DNA from 3 places in the Geminocystis sp. NIES-3708 genome. Region 2 is predicted to be linked to each of the others. Evidence: predicted binding sites of a transcription regulator. Region 2 holds the regulator's gene; each other region holds the start of a gene.
What was found. Region 2 encodes NtcA, which controls nitrogen genes in cyanobacteria. Its sites were predicted from a motif close to TTTGTANCNNNNGNTACAAA; they were not measured.
Positions count from the first base shown of each region.

Region 1: the regulator NtcA is predicted to act here: its motif matches at 1,401-1,420, upstream of GM3708_RS11745 (ammonium transporter).
Region 3: the regulator NtcA is predicted to act here: its motif matches at 1,841-1,860, upstream of GM3708_RS03685 (CmpA/NrtA family ABC transporter substrate-binding protein).

Region 1 is NZ_AP014815.1:2,669,888-2,673,145, reverse strand. It holds gene GM3708_RS11755 (pentapeptide repeat-containing protein) at 117-719, opposite strand; gene GM3708_RS11750 (hypothetical protein) at 791-1,348, opposite strand; gene GM3708_RS11745 (ammonium transporter) at 1,545-3,062, shown strand; gene cruG (2'-O-glycosyltransferase CruG) at 3,179-3,258, shown strand, end outside.
Region 2 is NZ_AP014815.1:1,943,045-1,946,302, reverse strand. It holds gene fabI (enoyl-ACP reductase FabI) at 151-936, opposite strand; gene ntcA (global nitrogen regulator NtcA) at 1,094-1,771, shown strand; gene GM3708_RS08560 (DUF3084 domain-containing protein) at 2,093-3,258, shown strand, end outside.
Region 3 is NZ_AP014815.1:839,259-842,516, reverse strand. It holds gene petA (cytochrome f) at 1-484, shown strand, start outside; gene GM3708_RS03690 (hypothetical protein) at 646-1,692, shown strand; gene GM3708_RS03685 (CmpA/NrtA family ABC transporter substrate-binding protein) at 1,938-3,251, shown strand.

The DNA.
Region 1 (3,258 bases), 730 kb from region 2:
CAAATCTTTTTCTATTAATTTTCATAGTAAATAATATTTATTGAACTTTGAACAGTAAAAAATATCACCCTTTCTTAATAATGAGTAATTAATAGTAAAAACAAAATTATGATCTATTATTGATTAAAAATTCCCTCAATACAAACTCCTTCTTTAAAAGTATTTTTTAACGCCTGAATATCTACTGTTGCACAAAGAAGATTCGCCTGAAATAAATTTGCACCCTTTAAAATAGCACCTGTTAAATTTGCCTCTTCCAAATCAGCTTGAGATAAATCAGTACCACTTAAATTGGAGTTACTTAAATCTGCCTTTTGTAAACAAGCTCCTACCAAGTTAACACCTCGTAAATCAGTACCCCTTAAATCCACATTGGATAAGTCTAAATTCGTTAAAATTGCCCCTGCTAAAAAACTTCCTGCTAAACTAATATTTTCTACTTGTGCCGAGATTAAAATTGCACCACGTAAATCTGCACCACGTAAATCTGCACCACGTAAATCTGCACCACGTAAATCTGCACCACGTAAATTACAACGTAAAATTGCTTCTCGCAAATTTGCCCCAGAAAAATTAACCCCCATTAATTGACTACCAGAAAAATCAACTGCGGATAAATTTGCACCGGAAAGATCATATCCGCTTAAGTTTATGCCTCGTAAATCTTTAATACTACCGTTGCGAATTTGAGACAAATCATGAATTAATGAATCAGTCATAATGGGAATCAAAAATTTAGGAATTAGGAATTTAGGAATTAAAGATCCTATTGTTTATATATTTTACATTTTTACGTTCTGTTTTCTGTTAAGCAATATTTGAAATATTCTCTTAAATTACTTCTTTTTTTGATGCCTAATTTTATTTCCCACCAACCTTGTATTTTTTCAGGCGATCGCCATAATTCCAGATGAGGTACAGAAGGAGAAGCATAAAAACTATTTTCTTCACCACCTAAGTAGCTCAGATGAGTAAAATAATCGTGAGAAATGCGATAACAGGGAAAATCTGCCATTAAAGGCACTCCCCAACTATCACAAGCAAATAAGGCTTTTACTTTGCCACCATTTCTTTGCCATAAGTTTCCGGCGATAATTGCACCTACAACTCCAGCACTAAATCCGATGAAGATAATCGGCGTAGAATTAAGGGATTTTTGATGATGTTCATGGATATAGTTATAGATATTTAAACCATCATAAGGTTGAATATTCTCTTTGCAAATAAGAATACTATTTTCTTCATAAACATCATAAATAATAGTTTTCAAATAAGCAAAAAAGTTAATAGTTAAAGTGAAAGAATGAAAACCACCACAGATAATATAAATAGGTAAATGATTAGACATTTGATAATTATAGTTTTTTTATTTTTTATCTATTATCCATTATTCATCAGTTATTGTATTTATTGATACAGAAACCGTGAAGTAAAAAGTATGAATATTTAACAGTTAATTAAAGGGTTGAATTATTAATTCTTTAATTCTTATTTAGTTTTCCCAATAATCTATACCGAAAATAAAATTTACTTAGTTTATGGTGATGATGTCTAAAAAAATGAACAAAAAGGCTTCTCGATTACCAAATCAAGATAGTTTTATACTTAATTCTATAGCTCGTGTTAGAAATTTATTTTCCCCCTATCAATTAGCCTGTATTCCTTTAACTGCCCTCATTCTTGTGGTGTGGAACAGTGCGGCAACGGCACAAGGATTCGGACAACCTGAAGATGTAGGGCAATTAAAAATTGTTTTAGATTCGGTTTTTCTATTGATAACTGGTACTTTAGTTGTCTTCATGAATGCTGGTTTTGCAATGTTAGAAACTGGCTTTTGTCGTCAAAAAAATGCGGTTAACGTCTTAGCAAAAAATCTCATCGTATTTGCCATCGCTTCTATTGTTTATTGGGCAGTTGGCTATGGTTTAATGTATGGAAACGGCAACGGTTTTATCGGTTTAGACGGTTTCTTCTTCAATGGTAGCAGTCTTCCTTACAGTGACTCCGAAGCCTTTGAAATAGCTAAAACAATGGTTGATGGTAAAGAAGTTGAAGTTAAAACCTTGACAAAAGTACCTGAATCTATTTCCTTCTTTTTCCAATTAGCATTCTCAGCTACAGCAGCAACGATTGTATCTGGTGCGGTAGCAGAAAGAATCCGTTTTGATGCCTTCTTAATCTTCAGTGTTTTATTAGTAGGAATCGCTTACCCTATTACAGGACATTGGATTTGGGATGGTGGTTGGTTAGCTTCCATGGGATTCCGTGACTTTGCAGGTTCAACGGCGGTTCACTCTGTCGGCGGTTGGGCGGCATTAATGGGGGCGGCAATTTTAGGTCCTCGTCAAGGTAAATACACCTCTGATGGTACAGTCCACGCTATACCAGGTCATAACATGAGTATTGCTACTCTTGGATGTTTAATTCTTTGGATTGGCTGGTTTGGTTTTAACCCCGGTTCAGAATTAGCCGCTACTGGTAACATTCCTTATATTGCTCTCACGACTAATTTAGCCGCAGCCGCAGGTGGTATCACTGCCACAGCTACATCTTGGGCAAAAGATGGTAAACCTGATTTATCCATGATTATTAACGGTGTGTTAGCGGGTTTAGTGGGTATCACTGCTGGTTGTGCTGATGTTAGTTATATTAGTGCGGTAATTATCGGTGCGATCGCTGGTGTAATTGTAGTTTTTGCAGTAGGATTTTTTGATAAAACTTTAAAGATTGATGATCCCGTTGGTGCAACTTCAGTACACTTAGTTTGTGGTATTTGGGGAACTCTAGCCGTTGGTATTTTCAGTATGAATGGTCATAGTTTTATTACTCAATTAATTGGTGTACTAACCGTTGGTGGTTTTACTGTTGTAGTTAGCTCTATTTTCTGGTATGCAATCAAAGCAACTGTAGGTATTAGAGTTCATCCCGAAGAAGAAGTCAAAGGTTTAGATATTTCTGAACACGGTATGGAGGCTTATAACGGATTTGTGAAAGAGGCTGATATTCTTGCTGGTGGTTTTGCCACTACATCAAGCGAAGTTAGCTCTGGAGTTGAAATGTAATTATTAATTAGTTAACACTAAATTCTATCCCTTGTCTTTGGAAAGATGAGGGATTTTTTGTTTAAATGAGATACTTTTACGTTTAAAATTGACTAAAATCAATCTTATTTAGCAGAATGACCATCATTGCAATTATTTGCTTACTTTTATTAGTTTTTCAAAGTGTTTGTTTTTTTATTCTTCTGAGTCGATTATT
Region 2 (3,258 bases):
AAAAAAATAAGATATATTTTTTAGAAATAGTATTAAAAAACCTCTTTTTAAAACCAAAAACTCTATTTTTGCACGTTTTTTGTGTTAATGTAGTATTTATAAAACCAAGAATTTAAAAGGCTTTCTACTTTTTCAGCAACCCCTAATTAATTAACCTTGAGTCATACCCATAATTTCATAACCAGCATCGACATAGATAACTTGTCCTGTAATACCACTAGATAAATCACTACAAAGAAAAGCGGCAGTATTCCCTACCTCGATCTGAGTCACAGTACGGCGTAAAGGTGCAACTGCTTCTACATGATGAATCATATCTAAAATACCACCAACGGCGGAAGATGCTAAAGTACGAATAGGACCAGCAGATATAGCATTTACTCTTACATTTTGACTACCTAATTCAGAAGCTAAATAACGTACACTCATTTCTAAAGCGGATTTAGCAATTCCCATGACGTTATAATTGGGAATTACTTTTACCCCTCCTAAATAGCTTAAAGTTACAACACTACCACCTGAGCGCAAAATGGGTTTAGCCGCTTGTACTAAACGAGTAAGAGAATAGGCACTAATATCAAGGGCAGTTTTAAAACCTTCACGAGAAGTATTACTGAAATCTCCTGCTAAATCTTCTTTCCCAGCAAAAGCTAAACAGTGAATTAAAATATCAATATGTCCCCATTTTTCCTTAATTTGAGCAAAAGTTTCATCAATTTGAGCATCATCTTGTACATTGCAAGGAAGAAAAATACTAGGTTTTAAAGGTTCAACTAATTCTCCTACTTTTTTTTCAAATCTTCCTTTCTCATCGGGAAGATAAGTCACACCAATATTTGCACCGGCTTTGTGTAATTGTTGAGCAATACCCCAAGCGATGGATTTATTATTGGCAATACCTGTTATAAGGGCGTTTTTGTTGGTTAAATCTAACATATTCTTGATTTTTTCTCTATTTTTCTGTAATATCTGACAATAATTCGCTAAACTAATTAAGTTATAGATAGTTATCTAGTTTACAATTACCTATTTTCTTATAGAAAGTGTCGTTTACACGATCAATCATTAAATATTATTCCGTAACTATCCCCCTATGCAATCAGTATCAAATCAAGAACAACCTTTAGCTTCTGTATTTCGTCAAATTGGTGTCGGAATTTATACCCCTGTAGTGGAAAGATTTGAGCGTGGTAAAACCATCTTTTTTCCCGGTGATCCCGCCGAAAGAGTATATTTTTTAATGAAGGGTGCTGTCAAATTGTCACGGGTATATGAAGCAGGAGAAGAAATTACGGTAGCTTTACTACGAGAAAATAGTGTATTTGGCGTTTTGTCCTTAATTACTGGACAAAAATCAGATCGTTTCTATCATGCTGTGGCTTTTACTCCCGTAGAGTTATTATCTGCTCCCATTGAGCATTTTCAAAGATCTTTGAAAGATAATCCAGAATTGTCTCGTTTAATGCTACAAGGACTCTCTTCTCGGATTTTACAAACGGAATTAATGATCGAAACCTTAGCTCATCGTGATATGGCTTCTCGCTTAGTGAGTTTTTTATTAATTCTTTGTCGAGATTTCGGTGTACCTAGCCTTAATGGTATTACCATCGATTTAAAATTATCTCATCAAGCCATCGCCGAAGCAATAGGCTCAACCCGTGTGACTGTTACCAGATTATTAGGAGAATTAAGACAAGAGGGGATGATTTCTATTACCAAAAAGAAAATCACTGTACATAATCCCGTTGCTTTAAGTCAACAATTTGCATAATAAAAAAAGGGTAATTAATTTTTTCTTAGTCTCCTAACTGAGTTTGATCTAAAAATAGGTGACGATTGACTTGGAAGATAAGTTGACAGGGAAACAGGGACATTATATTTTTTGTGAATGAACAAAATTCTTTCCGAAATCGGCAAATATTGGTGGTTTTTTTATTTGTCCACCTGTCTTATGTTCACAATTTTTCTTCTGTCGAACGGAGGTAGTCTCTTCATTTCCTCGTATTTTCTTTCCCGAACTCCCATCAAATAAGGTTAAACTATATAAATGGTGTGAATAAAATTTGTTAGGAGTGATGGAACTCTATTTTATATGACAAGTGCCTATATTTTGATTCTGGCAATGTTAATCTTAGGAGGCTTAATTGCGGCATTAGGCGATCGCATTGGTACAAAAGTAGGTAAAGCGAGACTAAGACTATTTCAACTACGCCCGAAACAAACTGCAATAGTCATAACGATTGGAACAGGAATATTAATTTCTGCTTCTACATTAGTAATTTTATTTAGTTTAAGTGAGTCTTTACGACAGGGTATTTTTCAATTAGATGAAATCCTCAAGAAAAGAAGAGAAATTACAGCTCAATTAGAAAAAGTTCAAGTAGAAAAAAACAGAGCGGAAACGGAATTAAAAGAAGCTCAAAAAAGACAAAATTCCGTGCGAACACTTTTAAATACTACAGGAAAAGAATTAAAAAATACTCAAACTCAACTTAAAACTATTTCCACTCAAACAGAAAAATTAAAATTAGAATTAAAGACAATTATTGGAGATAAAAAAAAATTATTAGAAGAAAAAGAGCAGATAGAAAAACAAAGTCAAATACTTGAAAAATCTATTATTGAAAGAGATAATGACTTACAAAATAAACAAATACAAATAGAAGAACAAGAAAATATTTTACAAAAACAGGAACAAAGTTTAATACAATTACAAAACAAACAAAATAAACTACAATCAGATATAAAATCCAGAGATGAACAAATTTCTAAATTAGATAAAAATATCTCTGCAAAAGATCAAATTTTAAAAAATAAAGAAAATGAATTATTATCCTTAGAAAAAGAACTCGCATTTTATCGTCGAGAAGTAGAAATCTTAGAACAATATTATCAGACTTATCAAGATTTAAGAGAAAGACCTATTGCTGTTGTTAAAGGACAAGTATTGACTGTTACCTTAGTTAAAACTGATAGAAGTACGAATTTAGAAGAATTAATAGATGGTATTTTAAACGAAGCTAATCGAGGAGTAATGTTAACTTTAGGTTATGGAAATAAGTTTCCGAATCAAAGATTTGTACAAATAACCAAAGCACAAGTACAACAAATCAAAGATCAAATATCTCAAAACGGAGAGTATTTAATCAGAATTTTATCGGCAGGAAATTATGTACAAGGAGAAGAAAATGTCAGAATTTTTGCTGATGTAACTCCTAATCAGAAAGTTTATGCGAAAAATGAACAAATAGCTTCTAT
Region 3 (3,258 bases), 1.1 Mb from region 2:
AGAAATCATTTTCCCCGTATTATCTCCTGATCCTGCTACTAACCCCAATATTCACTATGGAAAATACTCCGTACATCTAGGGGCTAACAGAGGACGTGGACAAATATATCCTACTGGAGTACTAAGCAACAACAATTTATTCAAATCCCCTGTTGCTGGTATTGTTACTGCTGTTACTGAAGTTGAAGGCGGTGCTTATACCGTAACTATTACTGCTGAAGATGGCAATGTTAGTACTGTTGAAATTCCCGCTGGTCCTCAATTAATTGTTACCGAAGGGCAACAACTAGCTAATGGTGAGGCTTTAACCAACGATCCAAATGTGGGTGGTTTTGGACAAAAAGATACTGAAGTAGTTTTACAAAGTCCTGCTCGTATTCAATGGTTATTAGTGTTCATCGCTGGTATTATGTTATCTCAGATTCTCTTAGTACTTAAGAAAAAACAAATCGAAAAAGTACAAGAGGCTGGAATGTATTTCTAACATTCTTTCCTACTTATTTTGGGATTTAGGGGGCTATTTAGCCTCCTTTTTTTTCGAGATATTAAAAAGCTAGAAATCATTTTATTTACAAGAAGAAATACTGTAAATAACTTTGTTTATCTACTTAGTTATAGTTATAACATTCTCAAAGAATGAAAATAATGAAAATAAATCCTCGTACTTTCAAGTTTATAATTTATATAGTTAGCGTTGCTTTATTTATTATCTTTATTCAATTAGGTATTCCTAAATCTACAAATAATTATCAAAAATCAATACCTTTAAAAGAAATTCCATCTCAAGCTCAACAAGTAGAAACGGGAATTTATATTATAAATTTATATGATCTCAATGCTTCTAGTAATACTTACTATGCTGATTTTTACGTTTGGTTTAAATGGAAAGGAAAAATTAATCCCATCGAAAATTTAGAACTTAGTAACGGAGTCGAAGATTGGGGAACAACATTAGTCCCTGTTTATGAACAAATACAGAAATTACCAGATGGCAGTTTTTATCAAGCATTAAGAATAGAAGGTAGATTCACTCAACCGTTATCTTTTGAAAATTATCCCTTAGATCGAGAAAAATTAGATATTTTATTAGAAAATTCAGTTTATACTCTAGAGCAATTAGTTTATGTTGCTGATCAAAAACAATCTGGATATTCTGATAGCCTAAACCTTCCAGGATGGAAAATTGAAGATTTTGAATTATTGAGTTTGGTTCGTCAATATCAAACTAATTTTGGCGATACACGCTTCACCGATTCTACTAAAAATTCTATTTTGCAATATTCATTAAATATATCTCGCCCCGTCAGCTTTTTTCTTTGGAAACTATTCTTACCCCTTGTTATTGTGATTGCCACAGGTTGGGGAGCTTTATTACTAAATCCCGAAAATATAGACTCTCGAATTACTTTACCCGTAACAGCTTTATTAACTGCTGTTTTTCTTCAACAAAGCTATTCTGCTTCTTTGCCTGAGGTTGGTTATCTCGTTCTTCTTGATAAGATTTATGTTATCACTTATATTCTAATTTTTATATCTATCATAGAAGCGATTATAACTGCGGAATGGGTTAAAGAAGACAATCCTGAAAATTATTCCCGAATTACTCAACTTGATCATCTGCTTTTAGGGTTTCAAATTTTTACTTTTGGTTTAACAATATTAGTATTAATCTGGATCAGTTATGTATCTTAATCTTATCTTTATAAAATACAAAATTATTGGTTAAAGTCGCTATTAGCCATCAGCATTAATCCTCACCAAAAGAACTAATTGTTTTATAATTTCGCTGAAAATGCACAATATAAATCTTTTCAATGTATTTTTTGCAAATTTAAGAATTTTTGTGACGAAACATACAAATCGAACCATAGTAAACGTTTTAAATATGTACATCAAACTTAACAAATATTCAAAAACATTAAAAAACCAATTAATCTATGTCCCAATTATCCAGACGTAAATTTATATTCACCGCCGGAGTAACTGCTGTCGGCACTGCAATTTTACATGGTTGTGCTAATGGAGGTAATCAACAAGCCACCACAGAAACTAGCCCTACAACTCCTACAAATACTGCACCTACCTCTGGAGATGCCCCCGAAGTAACAACTGCTAAACTTGGTTTTATCGCCTTAACAGACTCTGCACCTTTAATTATTGCTAAAGAGAAAGGCTTTTTTGATAAATATGGAATGACGGGAGTAGAAGTATTAAAACAAGCATCATGGCCTGTAACTAGAGATAATATTGAATTGGGATCAGCTGGTGGTGGTATTGATGGTGCACACATCCTTTCTCCTATGCCTTATTTGATGACATTAGGTACAATCACAAAAACAAAACAACCTTTACCGATGTATCTCTTGGCACGGTTAAATACTAACGGACAGGCAATTTCTATCAGCAATGCCTATAAAGATGCCAAGGTAGGACTAGATAGTTCAGTTATAAAAGCAAAAGTTAATAAGGAATCCAAATTTGCCATAACTTTTCCCGGTGGTACTCACGATTTATGGATGCGTTACTGGTTAGCCGCAGGAGGAATTAACCCTGATACAGATGTTTCAGTCGTTCCTGTGCCTCCACCTCAAATGGTAGCGAATATGAAAGTAGGTAACATGGAGGCTTTCTGTGTAGGGGAACCTTGGAATGCCCAATTAATTAATCAAGGAATCGGTTATAGTGCCTTAGTTACTGGTGAATTATGGAAAGATCATCCAGAAAAAGCCTTCAGTTTACGCAAAGATTGGGTTGACGCTAATCCAAAAGCGGCGAAAGCATTATTAATGGCAGTGTTAGAAGCTCAACAATGGTGTGATAAGCCTGAGAATATTGAAGAAATGTGTAAAATTGTTTCTCAAGATAAATGGTTTAAAGTACCTTTTGAAGATATTGTAGAACGTTCTAAGGGTAATATTGATTTTGGTAATGGTAGGGTAGAAAATAACTTCCCTCAAGCAATGAAATTCTGGAGAGATAACGCTTCTTATCCTTTCAAAAGTCATGATTTGTGGTTTTTAACTGAAGATATTCGTTGGGGTTATATTCCTGCTGATACTGATACTAAATCACTGGTTGACCAAGTTAATCGTGAAGATTTATGGAAAGAAGCCGCAAAAGCTTTAAAAGTAAGTGATGCTGAAATTCCAACGAGTACTTCTCGTGGAGTTGAAACTTTTTTTGATGGCACAAAATTTGATCCTGAAAATCCTCAAGCCTATTTAGACGGATTAAAAATTAAAAAAACCTAACACAATT